Regions from separate parts of the Bacteroides fragilis NCTC 9343 genome, predicted to be linked through region 1. Evidence: riboswitches for the same ligand, from Rfam matches in the RefSeq annotation. Region 1 holds a riboswitch; the other holds the start of a gene.
The links. A riboswitch is a leader RNA that binds a small molecule or an ion and turns the genes downstream of it on or off. The one in region 1 is predicted to bind thiamine pyrophosphate.
Positions count from the first base shown of each region.

Region 1 (7,596 bases):
ATATGGAGCGGCAGCCGGCGAAATCAATGCCATAAAATCATTTACATCGCAGTGTTCCTTCGACAATGCGCGGCGCACATCAGCGTCAGTTTTGGAATAGATGGCTTTAGTCGTCTCTTCCCAGGAAATCTTTTCTAATTCATCTGAAAACATTTTATTTTTTCTTTTTATTCTTCTGGTTAATCTTCTTCAATGTGTTCCGTACAGCCGATTTTACGGCGGTCGAATACATTTCCGTCTCTGTACTCTCCAGTATGGTACGCAGCTCATACAGCAACTCCGGCTCGGGCTCGCACAGGCGGTAAGCCATTCGGATGGCGAGCGATTGCACGCCGATACTCTCTTGGGGCGACAGCATGGCGTCCAGGCAGAAGTTGAGCAGAGCCACGGAAGGCACCTTCGTTGCGGGTGCATGGTAGAGTATGGAAAGAAGCAGTCGTTTCGAACCATCGTGCCCGCAGGACATCAACCTTCCGGTCAGCTCTTCCCTGAAAGGGATCAGCCACTCCGGCTTCTGCCTGCACAGTTTGTCGCATATCCATAAAGCCCGCCAGGACACCAATAATTTATCGTCCGACGTCAGCCGGTAAATGTTGTCGAAGTTCTCCGGTCGATCCAGGATTTCTTTTACAATCCGGTCCGTCTCCAGTTGGGAGATAGGCACATCGAGTGCTTTCCGGTATTCCGCTGTCCTTTCCGTTGCAGTCATCCTATTTTTGTTTTTGAGTTTTCTTCAGATCGCGGCTCAGTCGCATCGCGCAGAAATTCGGTCCGCACATGGTGCAATACTCTCCGTCGGTATGCCGTCCGGCATGGAAGTAAGAGAATGCACGTTCCGGATCGAGCGACAGGTCGAACTGGTCTTTCCACCGGAATTCGTACCGGGCTTTGCTCAGTGCGTTGTCGCGTACCTGTGCCCCCGGGTGTCCTTTGGCCAGATCGGCCGCATGGGCGGCTATTTTATAAGTGATTACTCCCACGCGTACATCTTCTTTATCGGGCAGGGCGAGGTGCTCTTTAGGGGTCACATAGCATAGCATGGCTGTTCCCAGCCATCCTATTTGTGCCGCTCCGATAGCCGAAGTGATGTGGTCGTATCCCGGAGCGATGTCCGTCACCAGCGGGCCGAGCGTATAGAACGGGGCATTGTGGCATTTTTCAATCTGGCGTTCCATGTTTTCGCGTATCTTGTGCATCGGCACATGTCCCGGTCCTTCGATAAATGCCTGTACGTTTTTCTCCCAGGCGCGCACCACCAGTTCGCCCATTGTGTCGAGCTCGGCAAATTGCGCTTCATCATTGGCGTCGTGGGTCGATCCGGGCCGTAGGCCGTCGCCGAGCGACACTGCGACATCGTATTGTGCCAGGATGTCGCAGATGTCATCGAAGTGTTCGTAAAGGAAGCTTTCCCGGTCGTGCACCAGACACCATTTGCTCATGATACTTCCGCCGCGGGATACGATGCCGCAGAGGCGTTTTTCCGCCAGGTGCACATTATGCCGGCGGATGCCCGCATGGATGGTGAAGTAGTCCACTCCCTGCTCACACTGCTCGATCAGCGTGTCGCGATACAGTTCCCAGGTCAGGTCCTCTACCTTTCCGTTTACCTTTTCCAGAGCCTGGTAGATAGGTACGGTCCCCACCGGAACGGGACAGTTGCGGATGATCCATTCCCGCGTTTCGTGTATGTTCTCTCCGGTCGAAAGATCCATCAATGTGTCTCCTCCCCATTTACAGCTCCACATTGCTTTCTCCACCTCTTCGTCTATGCTCGAGGTAGTGGCGGAGTTGCCGATGTTGGTATTGATTTTCACCAGGAAGTTGCGGCCTATAATCATAGGTTCGGCTTCGGGATGGTTGATGTTGGCAGGCAGCACCGCCCGTCCTTCGGCTATTTCCTGACGTACGAATTCGGGTGTGATATGGGTCTCGATGCCCAGTTCTTCGCAGTTCATATTCTCACGGATAGCCACATATTCCATTTCGGGAGTGACAATGCCCTGTTTGGCATACGCCATCTGGGTGATATGCCGGCCGGCCTTGGCCCGGTAGGGCAGTGCGATATGTTCAAAACGGAGGTGGTCGAGGCTCCCGTCATCCCGCCGCATGCGTCCGTATTCCGAACTGATCTCGGGCAATTGTTCCACGTCTCCTCTGTTCAGTATCCATTCTTCACGCAGGCGCGGGAGGCCTTTTTTCAGGTCGATTTCTATGTCGGGGTCACTGAAAGGACCGCTGGTATCGTAGATGTACACATGCGGATTGGGAGTGATCACCTTCTTTTCTCCTTCGAAAGTTGTGCTGGGCACTTGCTCTACTTTTCGCATACCTACACGGATTTCGGGGAATAGCTTGCCGGACAGATATACCTTCTCAGAGCGGGGAAATTTTATTCTTTGTTCCATACATTCGTTATTAGGATCTCTCAGCCCCGTATTCTTTTCCCGAAGAGTGATCGACGGGAGAGGGGCCGGAGGCGAGGTTATTGTTTTATTCGTTTAAAAATGCCGTCAGTGGTGAGCTTGCTTCCGCCACGAACCCTATGGCCTGCATACCCAGTCCGGCCTCGTATGCCGTCCGTCCGGCTTCTACTGCCTGCTTGAAGGCTTTTGCCATTTCTATCGGGTTGCCGGCTACGGCGATAGCTGTGTTTACCAGGCATGCCGATGCACCCATTTCCATAGCCTCCGCCGCATGGCTCGGTGCTCCGATTCCGGCGTCCACCACTACCGGGATACCGGCCTGTTCGATAATGATTTGCAGAAACTCCTTGGTTTGCAGTCCTTTATTGGTTCCGATAGGTGCTCCCAGCGGCATTACCGTGGCGGCTCCCGCTTCTTCCAGTTGTTTGCAGAGCACCGGATCTGCCTGGCAATAGGGGAGCACGACGAATCCGAGTTTCACCAGTTCTTCAGTCGCTTTCAGGGTCTCCACCGAGTCGGGCAGCAGATAGCGCGGGTCGGGATGAATCTCCAGTTTCAGCCAGTTGGTTCCGAAAGCCTCTCGTGCCATTTGTGCGGCAAACACCGCTTCCTCCGCATTGCGTACGCCCGATGTGTTGGGAAGCAACTGAATGTGCGGATGTACAATATGTTTCAGCATGTCGTCTTCCGTGCTCTCCATGTCGACACGTTTCATGGCCACTGTCACCATTTCGGTGCCCGATGCCAGTATCGACTGTTCCATCCATTCGTTTGAGCTGAATTTACCTGTTCCCAGGAAGAGGCGGGAGTTGAATTCACGTCCCGCAATGATTAACTTTTCCATTTCTGATCTTGTTTTGAGTTCATTTCACCACAGGGTAACACGGAGTCTCACAGAGTTTTAAATTTCTTGTTTATGGAGTATTAAGAGAAAACCATCTCTGTGGAACTCTGTGTTACTCTGTGGTGAATTCAGTTCATTTCCTTATATGTTTAGAATTCTTTTTGTTTCTTCTACCGGGTCCGGTGCTTGCAGGATTGCTCCGGAGAGGGCGATGCCGTTCACCCCCGTTTCCATAATGGCCGGAATGTCTTCCGCCACGATCCCTCCGATGGCTACTACCGGTATCCGGATACCGGCCTCGTTCATCTGTGCCAGTATGGAGGTGTAGCCTTCGAGTCCCAGTACCGGGCTCAGATTTTTCTTAGTGGTGGTAAACCGGAAAGGGCCTATGCCCAGATAGTCGGCTCCGGCGGCATGATGCAGCTTTACGTCTTCAAAGGTGTTGGCCGTTCCGCCAATGATGAATGCTTCGCCCAGCATCTGCCGGGCTTCGCCGATGGGCATGTCTTTTTTGCCCAGGTGCACCCCGTCCACTTCCAGCTTTTTGGCCAGCTCTACGTGGTCGTCGAGAATCAGGATCGCTTCTTTAGCTTTACAGAGAGGTTTCAGTTGCAGTGCCACTGCCTCCACCTCTTCCGGCGATGCCTCTTTCATGCGCAGTTGGATCCATTTACAGCCCCCTTCGAGAGCCATGCGCGCCGATTCCAGATAGGAGTAATTCTCTGTTTGATGGGTGATAAATTGTAGGCTTAACATAGGCTATCCTCCGCAGGCTGCTTTAATCACAATCAGGTTATCATTCTCTTGCAGCCCGAATCCGTCCCATTGCGGACGCGGTATCATTCGGTTGTTGACGGCGATGGCTACACCGTTTTCGGGAAGTTGCAGTTGGGTGGCAAGCTGGGCCAGTGTGCTTGCGGTTGTTTCCACTTCTTTGTTGTTCACTTGTACTTTCATATTCGTATAGGTGTGTTTGGGGATAAATGAAAGTAAATACAAAGAGGGGTGCGTGCGGGAAAAAGAAAAAACGGAAGAAATACACAATCCCTTCGGCAGTACTAACTGCATCAGGTTCTTAGGGTATAATCTCAGCCACCGGGTGGCACCCCTTTGTCTTTACGGAGGCAAAGTAAGTGAAAAAGAAAATAAGAAGAAAGTAAATCGGGGATTATTTCATCGCGGAGTCATGCGGAATTTGTTTTTGCCCTTTCTCAAAACTCACCATAAAAAACACAGAGTAACACAGAGCCGATTTTAGGTTGTTGATTATTAACAAAAAAAAAGCTCTGTGATACTCTGTGTTACTCCGTGGTGAAAAGAGTTAGGTTACAGCCGTTTTTCTACGACATCCCAGTCGATGATCTCCCACAGTTTGTTTACGTGGTCGGCACGACGGTTCTGATAGTCGAGGTAGTAAGCATGTTCCCATACGTCAAATCCCAGTAACGGTTTCAGTCCCGCGCGTACCGGATTGCTTCCGTTGGGCTCTTTGGTGATGTGCAGCTTTCCGTCTTTGTCAACGGACAGCCAGGCCCATCCCGAACCGAACAATCCTACAGAAGCTGCGTTGAACTCTTTCTTGAAGTTTTCAAAGCTGCCGAAGTCGCGTTTGATGGCTTCTCCCAACTTGCCTGCCGGTTCGTTCTTTGCCGGTTTCGGCGCAAATTGCAGGAAGTACAGAGTATGGTTCAGCACCTGTCCGGCATTATTGAAGATAGCTCCGTCGGGAGCCGAGGCTACGATGGCTTCTACTGTTTTTCCTTCATATTCGGTGCCCGGAACCAGGCTATTGAGATTGTTTACATATGTTTGAAGATGTTTACCATAATGGTAATCGATGGTTTGCTGACTGATTACAGGTTCCAGCGCATTGTTTGCGTACGGAAGTTTAGGCATTTCGTAAGTCATGGTCGTAAATATTAAAGACATTAATAATGTATTCATAAATTCAAATCTTTTATTTCATTTCTCTGAATATATAACAGGATATAGGGCCCAAATGTTCGGAGTTGTCCAAACTTTCCTCTATCTTTGCCCGTGAATAGAGATTTAACAGATAAATTTTATGCCCGACTATATCGAAGAACTTAATGAAAGCCAGCGTGCGGCGGTGCTCTACGGTGATGGCCCTTCGCTGGTCATCGCCGGTGCCGGTTCCGGAAAGACGCGTGTGCTCACTTATAAGATAGCCTATCTGCTCGAGAACGGTTACAATCCCTGGAATATCCTGGCACTGACTTTCACTAACAAAGCTGCCCGTGAAATGAAGGAGCGTATTGCCCGGCAGGTGGGCGAGCAGCGTGCACGATTCCTTTGGATGGGTACGTTCCATTCGGTTTTTTCCCGTATTCTTCGTGCCGAGGCGTCCCATATCGGCTTTACGTCGCAGTTCACCATCTACGATTCGGCGGACAGCAAGAGCCTGATTCGTTCCATCATCAAAGAGATGGGGCTTGATGAGAAGACCTATAAGCCCGGCAGTGTGCAGGCACGCATCTCCAATGCGAAGAACCACCTGGTGTCTCCTTCGGGATACGCAGCCAACAAGGAGGCGTACGAGGGCGATCTTGCCGCAAAGATGCCTGCCATACGGGATATCTACAGCCGCTACTGGGAGCGTTGCCGGCAGGCCGGAGCAATGGATTTCGATGATCTGCTGGTCTATACCTATATCCTTTTCCGCGACTTTCCTGACGTGCTGGCACGCTATCGCGAGCAGTTCCGCTATGTGCTTGTCGACGAGTATCAAGACACCAACTATGCACAGCACAGCATCGTGCTGCAACTGACAAAGGAGAATCAGCGTGTATGCGTGGTGGGCGACGACGCGCAGAGCATCTACTCCTTCAGGGGAGCGGACATTGACAATATTTTGTATTTCACCAAGATATATCCCGATACCAAAGTCTTCAAGCTGGAGCAGAACTACCGTTCCACCCAGACCATTGTCCGTGCGGCCAACAGCCTGATCGAAAAGAACGAGCGGCAGATCCCCAAAGAGGTGTTCTCCGAGAAGGAACGGGGTGAGGCCATCGGGGTCTTTCAGGCTTACAGTGATGTGGAAGAAGGCGACATTGTGACCAATAAAATAGCGCAACTGCGTCGCGAGCACGATTATGAATACTCCGACTTCGCCATCCTTTATCGTACCAATGCCCAGAGCCGTGTCTTCGAAGAGGCTTTGCGCAAACGGGGCATGCCTTATAAGATTTACGGCGGCCTCTCTTTCTATCAGCGCAAGGAGATCAAAGATATCATAGCCTACTTCCGCCTGGTGGTCAACCCCAATGACGAAGAGGCGTTCAAGCGGATTATCAATTATCCGGCACGCGGCATCGGCGATACCACGGTGGGCAAGATTATTACTGCCGCCACCGATAACAATGTCAGCCTCTGGACCGCACTCTGCGAACCCATTACGTACGGGCTTTCCATCAATAAAGGCACACATACCAAATTGCAGGATTTTCGTGCGCTGATCGAGCAGTTTATGGCAGATGTGACCGTAAAGAATGCTTATGAAATAGGTACGGAAATCATCCGTCAGTCCGGCATCATCAATGAAGTCTGCCAGGACAATTCGCCCGAAAATCTCAGCCGGAAAGAAAACATCGAGGAACTGGTGAACGGTATGAATGATTTTTGTGCCATGCGTCAGGAAGAGGGGAACACGAACGTTTCTCTGATCGACTTTCTCTCCGAAGTATCCTTGCTCACCGATCAGGATTCCGACAAGGAGGGAGACGGCGAGAAGGTGACTCTGATGACGGTACATTCCGCCAAAGGACTGGAGTTCCGCAACGTATTCGTGGTGGGGATGGAAGAGAATCTTTTCCCCAGCGGGATGGCGGGCGATTCACCCCGTGCGATGGAAGAGGAGCGACGCTTGTTCTATGTAGCCATCACCCGTGCCGAAGAGCACTGTTTCCTCTCGTTTGCCAAAACCCGTTTCCGTTACGGTAAGATGGAGTTCGGCAGCCCCAGCCGTTTCTTGCGGGACATCGACACCCGTTTCCTGCAACTTCCGCAGGAGGCCGCTTTAGGCCGGAGCATCGACGAAGGGGCCGGCCGCTTCCGCCGCGAGATGGAAGAGGGGTATTCGCGCCGTTCGTCTTCCGAACGCTTCTCTGCCCGTCCGTCGGCCGACCGTCCGGAACGCGAACGGCCGAAGGCGCAGATCATCGCGCCGACGGTCCCCCGTAACTTGAAAAAGGTAAGTGGGACTATGCTCTCCCCATCGTCGGCTTCCGGAGCCGGCGTCGCCGGCGTACAGCCCGGACAGACCATCGAGCACGAACGCTTCGGCCTGGGTGAGGTGATTCGCGTAGA
Region 1 covers NC_003228.3:2,979,931-2,987,526, reverse strand. Annotated here, with positions in the region: gene thiH (2-iminoacetate synthase ThiH) at 1-153, opposite strand, end outside; gene BF9343_RS12225 (hypothetical protein) at 155-709, opposite strand; gene thiC (phosphomethylpyrimidine synthase ThiC) at 711-2,405, opposite strand; gene BF9343_RS12215 (thiazole synthase) at 2,491-3,267, opposite strand; gene BF9343_RS12210 (thiamine phosphate synthase) at 3,409-4,023, opposite strand; gene thiS (sulfur carrier protein ThiS) at 4,027-4,224, opposite strand; TPP riboswitch at 4,295-4,387, opposite strand; gene BF9343_RS12195 (superoxide dismutase) at 4,594-5,211, opposite strand; gene BF9343_RS12190 (ATP-dependent helicase) at 5,333-7,596, shown strand, end outside.

Region 2 (7,596 bases), 2.3 Mb from region 1:
CGATATCATTTACTTTCATAATGCATCATTTGTTTCCATTTAAAGTAGCCAAAGATAGCGATTATTGAGTAAAGTCCGTAAAGAGCGGATGTGAAATAAAGCTCTTTATAGATGTAGAGTCCGCAACATACCACGTCGACCACGATCCATGCCCACCACTGTTCGACGTACTTGCGTGCCAGCATCCACATGCCGATGATGCTCAGCGCCGTGGTGAACGAGTCGAGCCAGGGGACGTTGCTGTCCGTAAACCGGATCAGTATCCAGGCGATGCCGAAGAAGGCTGCCAGGAATACCAGCAATAGGGGGAGGTATCTTTTCAAGGGTGTGTGCGTGATGGGCAGCTCGGCCCGGGTCTCTTTTTCGCTTCCCCGCATCCAGACCATCCAGCCGTAGGCGGCCGCGAGCAGATAGTAGATATTGATGCCGAAGTCGGCATACAATCCTGCTTGGTAGTATACAAATATATAGATGGCCGGCATGATGATGCCCGCTATCCAGAGATAAATGCTTGCCCGGTATTCCAGCCAAAGGTAAATCAGCCCGACAAGGGCACCTGTGATTTCGAGATAGTTCATGGCTTAGAAGCGGATCGAGATGTTACCCATTACATTTGTACCTGCCTGGGCGGCATAGCCGGCATAATTATAGCGTTCGGGCTTGCCGTCCTTCAGCGTATAGCCGCTTCCGGCATACCCGTTGTTTTCATACTTTTCGTTGAAGAGGTTGTAGATGGTGAATCCCACTGTAACCGACTTCACGTGTCGCAATTGGAATGTATATGCCAGATTGAGGTTGCTCACAAAATAAGCATCGAGTGTCTGCTCTGCTTGCTTGGCATTGCTCATATACTGCTTGCTGACGTACTGTGACTGGAGGGCGGCTTCGAATCCTTTGTGGCTGAACGAGAAACGATTATTCAGTATAAAGTCCGGAGAGAAAGCGATCGGGGTGTTACCATGTTCCACTTCGATCGGGTTCTTCCACTCGTCTTCGTACAGTTTTTCGGTGAAGTTTTTCACCCGGTTCTTGCTCAGCGTACCGTTGATGTCCCATTGGAACCATCGGCATGGCTTAACTCCTAGCATCAGTTCTACGCCCGTCCGGTAACTGTCCGGCACATTGCGTGCCATGGCTTCGCCTATTTCGTTCAATTCTCCGGTCAGCACCAACTGGTCCTTGTAATCCATATAGTAGAAGTTGACTCCGGCGCTCAACCATGTGTTGCGGTAGGTATACCCCAGTTCGTAGTCGTACAGTTTTTCCGCCTTCGGATATTCGTCTGCGTTACCGTCGGTATAGTTGTTTCGTGTAGGTTCTTTCTGGGCAACGGAGAAAGAGGCGTAAACCCGGTTGTTGGAGTCGATATCCCAGTTCAGTCCGGCTTTCGGGTTGAAAAAGTTGAAGTGATCGTTGACTGCGAGCTTTTGTAGTCCGTCAGTGTTGTAATCGTACTTGTCATTGTCACCGTGTATCTTATAGTTGATGTAGCGGTATTGCAGGTCGGCATACGCGTTGAGGCCTGCCACCAGATTGTAGTTGGCTTTCAGATAGAGGTTCCCGTCCGTCTTCTTGGCTTTGTTACGGTAATATTCGTGGTCGGGCAGCAACTCGCCGATATAGTTCTTCACCCAGATCACCCGTCCGAAGTGCCATCCGTCGTAGTAGTTCAGTGCGCCGCCCAGCGAAGCGTCCAGCTTCTCATTCCGGTAGTTCACCGAGAATACGCCGCCGCCAAAGTGATTGTCCATCTTCTTCTGCCGGATCAGGTCGCTTTTTTCCACTTCCTTTCCATCGTACATAAACGGATGCAGGCGATACTCTTTCAGGCTGCGATCCTCTTTATACTCCTGATAGTAGCCGTCCCCCTTTGTATAATGGAGTGCCGCATTCAGGTTCCATGCTGCCGAGAAAGTATGATTCAGCAAGAGCTGATAGTTCATTTGCAGGTAGTTGTCCGTCTGGTCTTTGTAAAAGCGGATGTGTCCGTCGTCATCTGTGTACATGCCGCATGAGTTGAAGCGTCGGCCATATTTCTTCATCTCTTCCTTAGTTGCATAATTCCAGGCATGATACGTCTTTTCTTTACCGCCGAAGGTGATGAACTTCACCGAAGTATTGTCGGCAAAATATCCACCCTGTGCGTAGAAAGAGTACAGGTCTACTGATGCCCGGTCTATGTATCCGTCCGTACCGATGTTGGACAGGCGGGCATCGAATGCCCAATGATCCTTCAGCAGTCCCGTCCCGAATTTTACTGTCTCTTTGTGAGCGTTGAAGCTACCGTACGAGGCGTTTATTTCGGCATAAGGTTGCATTGAAATACCTTCCGTCTGCATATTGACACTGGCTCCGAAAGCGCCTGCGCCGTTGGTCGATGTACCCGCACCGCGCTGCACTTGTATATCCTTTACGGACGAAGCAAAGTCGGGCATATTTACCCAGAAGAGTGTATGGCTTTCGGCATCATTCATCGGGATTCCGTTGGCTGTGATGTTGATGCGTGTCCCGTCTGTTCCCCGTACGCGCAGTGTGGTGTAACCGATACCTGCTCCGGCATCACTGGTGGTCAGTGCCGAAGGAGTCATACTGAGCAGAAAAGGGATGTCTTGCCCGAAGTTCTGCTTTTTGAGTTCTTCTTTCGAAACGTTGGTGAATGCCACCGGGGTTTTTGAAGTGGCACGTGTGGATACTATCTGCACCTCTTGCAGATTTACTACTTTCAAGCTGTCTGTCTCGCCCGCTTGCGCGAAGACACTTGCTCCGGCCATCAGACAGCCGGCAAAAATCATCTTTTTCATGTTGCTAATTTGTTTTTCTCTACGCCGGCATTACCCGGATCAGGTCAAAGGGTATGTTCTCAGCCCGTCATGTTAAGGCACCCCTACTAAGTGAATCGGCGGCAAATTTACGCTTTTTGCTTGTGTAAAGCAAGAAACACTTCGCTATTTGATAAAAACATTGTAGCTTTGTCCGCTGTTATTAAATGGACAAACTCTAAAATTGTATTATTATGCTACTATTCCAAACTACACAACAAGTCGCTGATTCCCTGCAAGTGGCGGCTGAGAAGCTGGACCAGGCTATAGCCCAGGCAGACGGGCTCGATAAGTTGGGACTGATCACCCAACAACTGATAGACTCGGGCATACAGGCCGGAGGACATATTCTGAAAGCGGTCATTGTATTTTTGGTCGGACGTTTTCTGATCCGGATGCTGAACCGTCTGGTCGGCCGGGTGATGGATAAGAGAAACGTGGATATCAGTATCAAGACTTTTGTAAAGAGTCTCGTTAATATCCTTCTTACCGTACTATTAATTGTTTCCGTGGTAGGCGCATTGGGCGTCGAGACGACTTCGTTTGCTGCTTTGCTGGCTTCTGCCGGTGTGGCTGTCGGTATGGCGCTTTCCGGTAATTTGCAAAATTTTGCCGGCGGACTGGTTATTTTACTGTTCAAACCCTATAAGGTAGGCGACTGGATCGAAGCACAAAGTGTTTCCGGTACGGTCAAGGAAATTCAGATATTCCATACAATCCTGACAACTGCCGACAACAAGCTCATCTATGTGCCCAACGGGGCTTTAAGCAGTGGAGTGGTGACTAACTATAGTAACCAGAAGACCCGCCGCGTTGAATGGATCTTTGGCGTCGATTATGGTGAAGACTATAATAAGGTGGAAAAAGTGGTACGTGAGGTGCTGACCGCCGATAAGCGTATTCTCAATGATCCTGCTCCGTTTATAGCTCTGCATACGCTGGATGCCAGTAGTGTGAATGTTGTAGTCCGTGTTTGGGTGGAGAGTGGCGATTATTGGGGCGTTTATTTCGACATAAACAAGACGATTTATGCTACGTTCAATGAAAAAGGCATCAATTTTCCCTTCCCGCAACTTACGGTTCATCAGGCTCCGAATTGATGAATATTCAAAAAGGGTGGCTACTTCTGAAGAAGCAATCACCCTTTTTGCAAATTTATATTTAACCAATTAACACACTCCGAAATCTTCTGTAGGATCATACGTGTTGTCTGTGATGCCTAACAGAAGGTTTATCTCTCTCCGTTTATCCAGATCCTTGAAATAGGTTTCCACCACTTTGTAAAGGTCAAAACTGAATGTAGATCCGGCGGCCATATCCAATGACTCTACCATCTGCTCTACTGCCTGGTGGATTCTTTCTTGATCGATCAGGTGCAGCTCATTACTGTGAATAAGATATTTCTCCATAACCGTTATTGTTTTAAGATTCTACAGTTAAAACATTCTCAAAGAGGATAAGGTTCAAACTGTTTTTTCTTATCTTTGCCATTTCTAAAAGCAGGACCTTAGATCACCAAGTGAGAAATATTCGATAATGAATCAATTTTTAGATTTTGACCAGAAACTGTATGCTGAACTCCGTAAAGGCAGCGAGCACGCTTTTGTTACTGTTTTCGAACGGTATAACCGCTTGTTGTATGCGCTGGCTTATCGGTATTTTAAATCAGGTGAAGAGGCTGAAGACGCAGTGCAATATACTTTTATGAAATTGTGGGAGCAACGTTCCAGTTTTGAATTTCAATCCGGCATCAGAAGCCTGTTGTTCACCATCCTGAAAAACTACATTATGAACGAGTTGAGACATCGGCAGATTGTCTTTGAAAAGCATTACGAGATGGCTCAACGGAACGAAGAAGCGGATGACAGTTTTCTGAAGAATTTTGAAGATAAAGATTTCAGGGAACATCTTCGGACTGCCATCGGTAAACTACCTCCTCAAAAACAGAAAATATGCCGCCTGAAAATAGAAAAAGGACTTTCTAACCAGGAAATAGCGGACGAGATGCATATCACGGTGCCTACCGTAAAGTCCCATTATACTCAGGCCATTAAGATACTCCGTGCGGAGATTGAATCGTTAATTGTATTACTTCATGTATTGTGGATTCATTTTTTAGAGTGAGCAGCAACTCATACTTTTAAGTTGATGAAGTGTTTTTATTATTAGATAAAGAAAAGTCGAAATGAAAATAGATGATGCGATTATAGATAAAGTGCTCAATAACGAAGCTTCTGTGGAAGAAGCGGGATTGGTTGCGGAATGGTTTGCTACAGAAGAGGGTAGCGAATATTTGTCGGGGCGTTTGGAGAGCGAGTCTGCACGGCTCACCGAAGAACGGGCCCGGGAATGGTTAGACCATCCGGTGCCGGAAGAACGGATGCGGGAACGCTTCATCGGGCAAATAAAACCTGAGAAAAAAATAGTTTCTTATCGTCGCGGACTGATAGCGGCAGCGGTATTGATTCCTTTTTTATTCCTTAGTATATTTCTTTGGTTTCTGGCTGACAGAACCGGAGTCTTTTCTGCCACAGAATATGCTGAATTAAAGGTTCCTTGCGGAGAGCAAATGCAGGTTGTTCTGCAAGATGGAACAGTTATACAGTTGAATTCGGATACCCGTTTGCGGTATCCCAAGAAGTTCGGTCTGTTCAGTCGGAGTGTGGAGTTATGGGGAGAAGGCTTTTTTGTGGTCGCTAAGGATAAGAAGCGTCCGTTTATCATCGATTTGAAAGGTGTTGAAGTAAAGGTCACCGGAACTAAATTTAATGTAAAGGCATATCCGTCAGAACCCAATGTATGGGTCACCTTGGAAGAAGGAGGCGTGCTGTTGAAAGATACCAAGAACAAGGAATATCCTCTTGTACCGGGTGAAAGTGCCGAATACAACCGGACATCCGGAATTTGCCAGATAACCAAACCGGATGATATGAGCCAGATTTCATCCTGGCGTTCCAATAGCCTGAATTTTTATCTTACTCCGCTGAGAGATATTATAAAGGTCATGGAACGGCAGTATGATGTTCATTTTGTGGTGCGTGATTCCACCCTATTGAATAACAGGTTTACTCTATCTACCAGCAAAGTGAATGTGGACGATGTATTGCGTGATTTGGAAGCGGTTTCATGGATACGTTTCTTGCAAACGGAAGATGGGGGATTCGAAATTCAGAAGGAAAAATAGATTGATTGAATTATTATTCTATAGATAGATGCAGACCCTGTTCAGGAGCTGCATCTATTTTTTTAGATAAGCTCTTATATGGAAACTCATACTTTCTTTCGGATGGGGTGTTAGCTTATGTAGTAAAAGGGCCTTTAAGAATATTTAATTTCAAGTATGAACCGGATATCTATACACAAGAGATATCACAGCAAATATGTGTTTATATGAAATATCTGTTTACACTTTTGATGGCCTGTCTGTCATTGTCAACTACTTACGGTACGGTACATCATCCATCTTCTTCTGTTTCGTCCGGACGATGGGTGGTTTGGGCGGAGAAACCTGCCACATCATGGCAGGATGCATTTGTCACCGGCAATGGCCGCCACGGGACGATGGTGATGGGGCAACCGGGATCGGAACGAATAATCTGTGTCCACGAGGAATTGTTTATAAGAGGATGGGATCGTCATAAAGTAGCGGTTCCTTCAACAGCTTCGCTTCTTCCGGAAGTGCGCCGGTTGATAGAATCCGGGAGAAGCGATGCAGCAGATGAGTTGATGACCGATGAAGCTGACCGGCAATTGGTTGCTATGGGAGCCGTACAGCGCTGGCCTCTTATACCCCATCCAGCTTTTGATCTGTGCATTCGGTATACCGATACCACTCTACAGGCAGAGAATGGCTATAGAAGACAACTTGATCTGGAAACGGGTGAGACTTCCGCCTTTTGGGGTGGAAGAGGAGGAGTGACGGAATCTGTATTCTCATCCAGAGAGCATAATGTCAATGTGCTCCGTCTGAAAGCAACCGGACAAAGAAAGATAAATTTAGTGTTGGGGCTTAAGGAGACTCCGGGACGTGAAGGAGTTCATTTTGAGCATAATCTGGATAGTGCTTTCTCATCGGTGAGTACAGAAGCATTTTCAGGATGGTTATCTTACCGTGCCGCTTACAAATATGATGCCGGTGGTTATGAGGGATTGGCCCGAGTGTCTCTTAAAGGGGGAAGTATGATTACCGAAGGTGATTCTTTGAGAATAGCAGACGCTGACGAGGTACTCGTTCTTGTGAGAATTACTCCGTTGGAGAATGCAAATTTGTCGGTACGCCCTTCCGTGCAAAGGGAGTTGTCACGTTTACCGCTCGATTATAATACTCTGTTGTTACCTCACAGTCGGAAACATGCCGAAATGTTTCGCCGCATGCAATTGGATTTAGGCTGTTCTTCCGATTGGAAAACGACTTCGACAGAGAAAATGCTTTCCGATATTCATAAGCATGGGGTTACTCCTTTGTTTCTTGAGCAGATTCATGCTATGGGACGTTATTTGCTTATTTCTTCATCCGGCAAGTATCCTCCTCCTTTACAGGGAATCTGGGGAGGAGGATGGAAACCCGGATGGATCGGTGGCTTTGTATGGGATTCAAATATCAACTTGGCCGTCTCGGCAGCATCTATGGGCAATTTGCATGAATGTGCGGAATCTTATATTGGTTATGTGGAGAGTCTGCTTCCCGGATGGAGACTGAACGCGCGAAATTATCTGGGGTGCAGAGGCTTTATTGTTGCCCATTATAATGATCCGGAAAGTGGATATCTCACCCATT
Region 2 covers NC_003228.3:671,441-679,036, forward strand. Annotated here, with positions in the region: gene BF9343_RS02625 (thiamine diphosphokinase) at 1-19, opposite strand, end outside; gene pnuC (nicotinamide riboside transporter PnuC) at 6-578, opposite strand; gene BF9343_RS02635 (TonB-dependent receptor) at 582-2,801, opposite strand; TPP riboswitch at 2,801-2,896, opposite strand; gene BF9343_RS02640 (mechanosensitive ion channel family protein) at 3,014-3,919, shown strand; gene BF9343_RS02645 (hypothetical protein) at 3,989-4,228, opposite strand; gene BF9343_RS02650 (RNA polymerase sigma-70 factor) at 4,356-4,943, shown strand; gene BF9343_RS02655 (FecR family protein) at 5,005-6,003, shown strand; gene BF9343_RS02660 (glycosyl hydrolase family 95 catalytic domain-containing protein) at 6,009-7,596, shown strand, end outside.
Region 2: another riboswitch for thiamine pyrophosphate. It lies ahead of BF9343_RS02635 (TonB-dependent receptor); the one in region 1 lies ahead of thiS (sulfur carrier protein ThiS).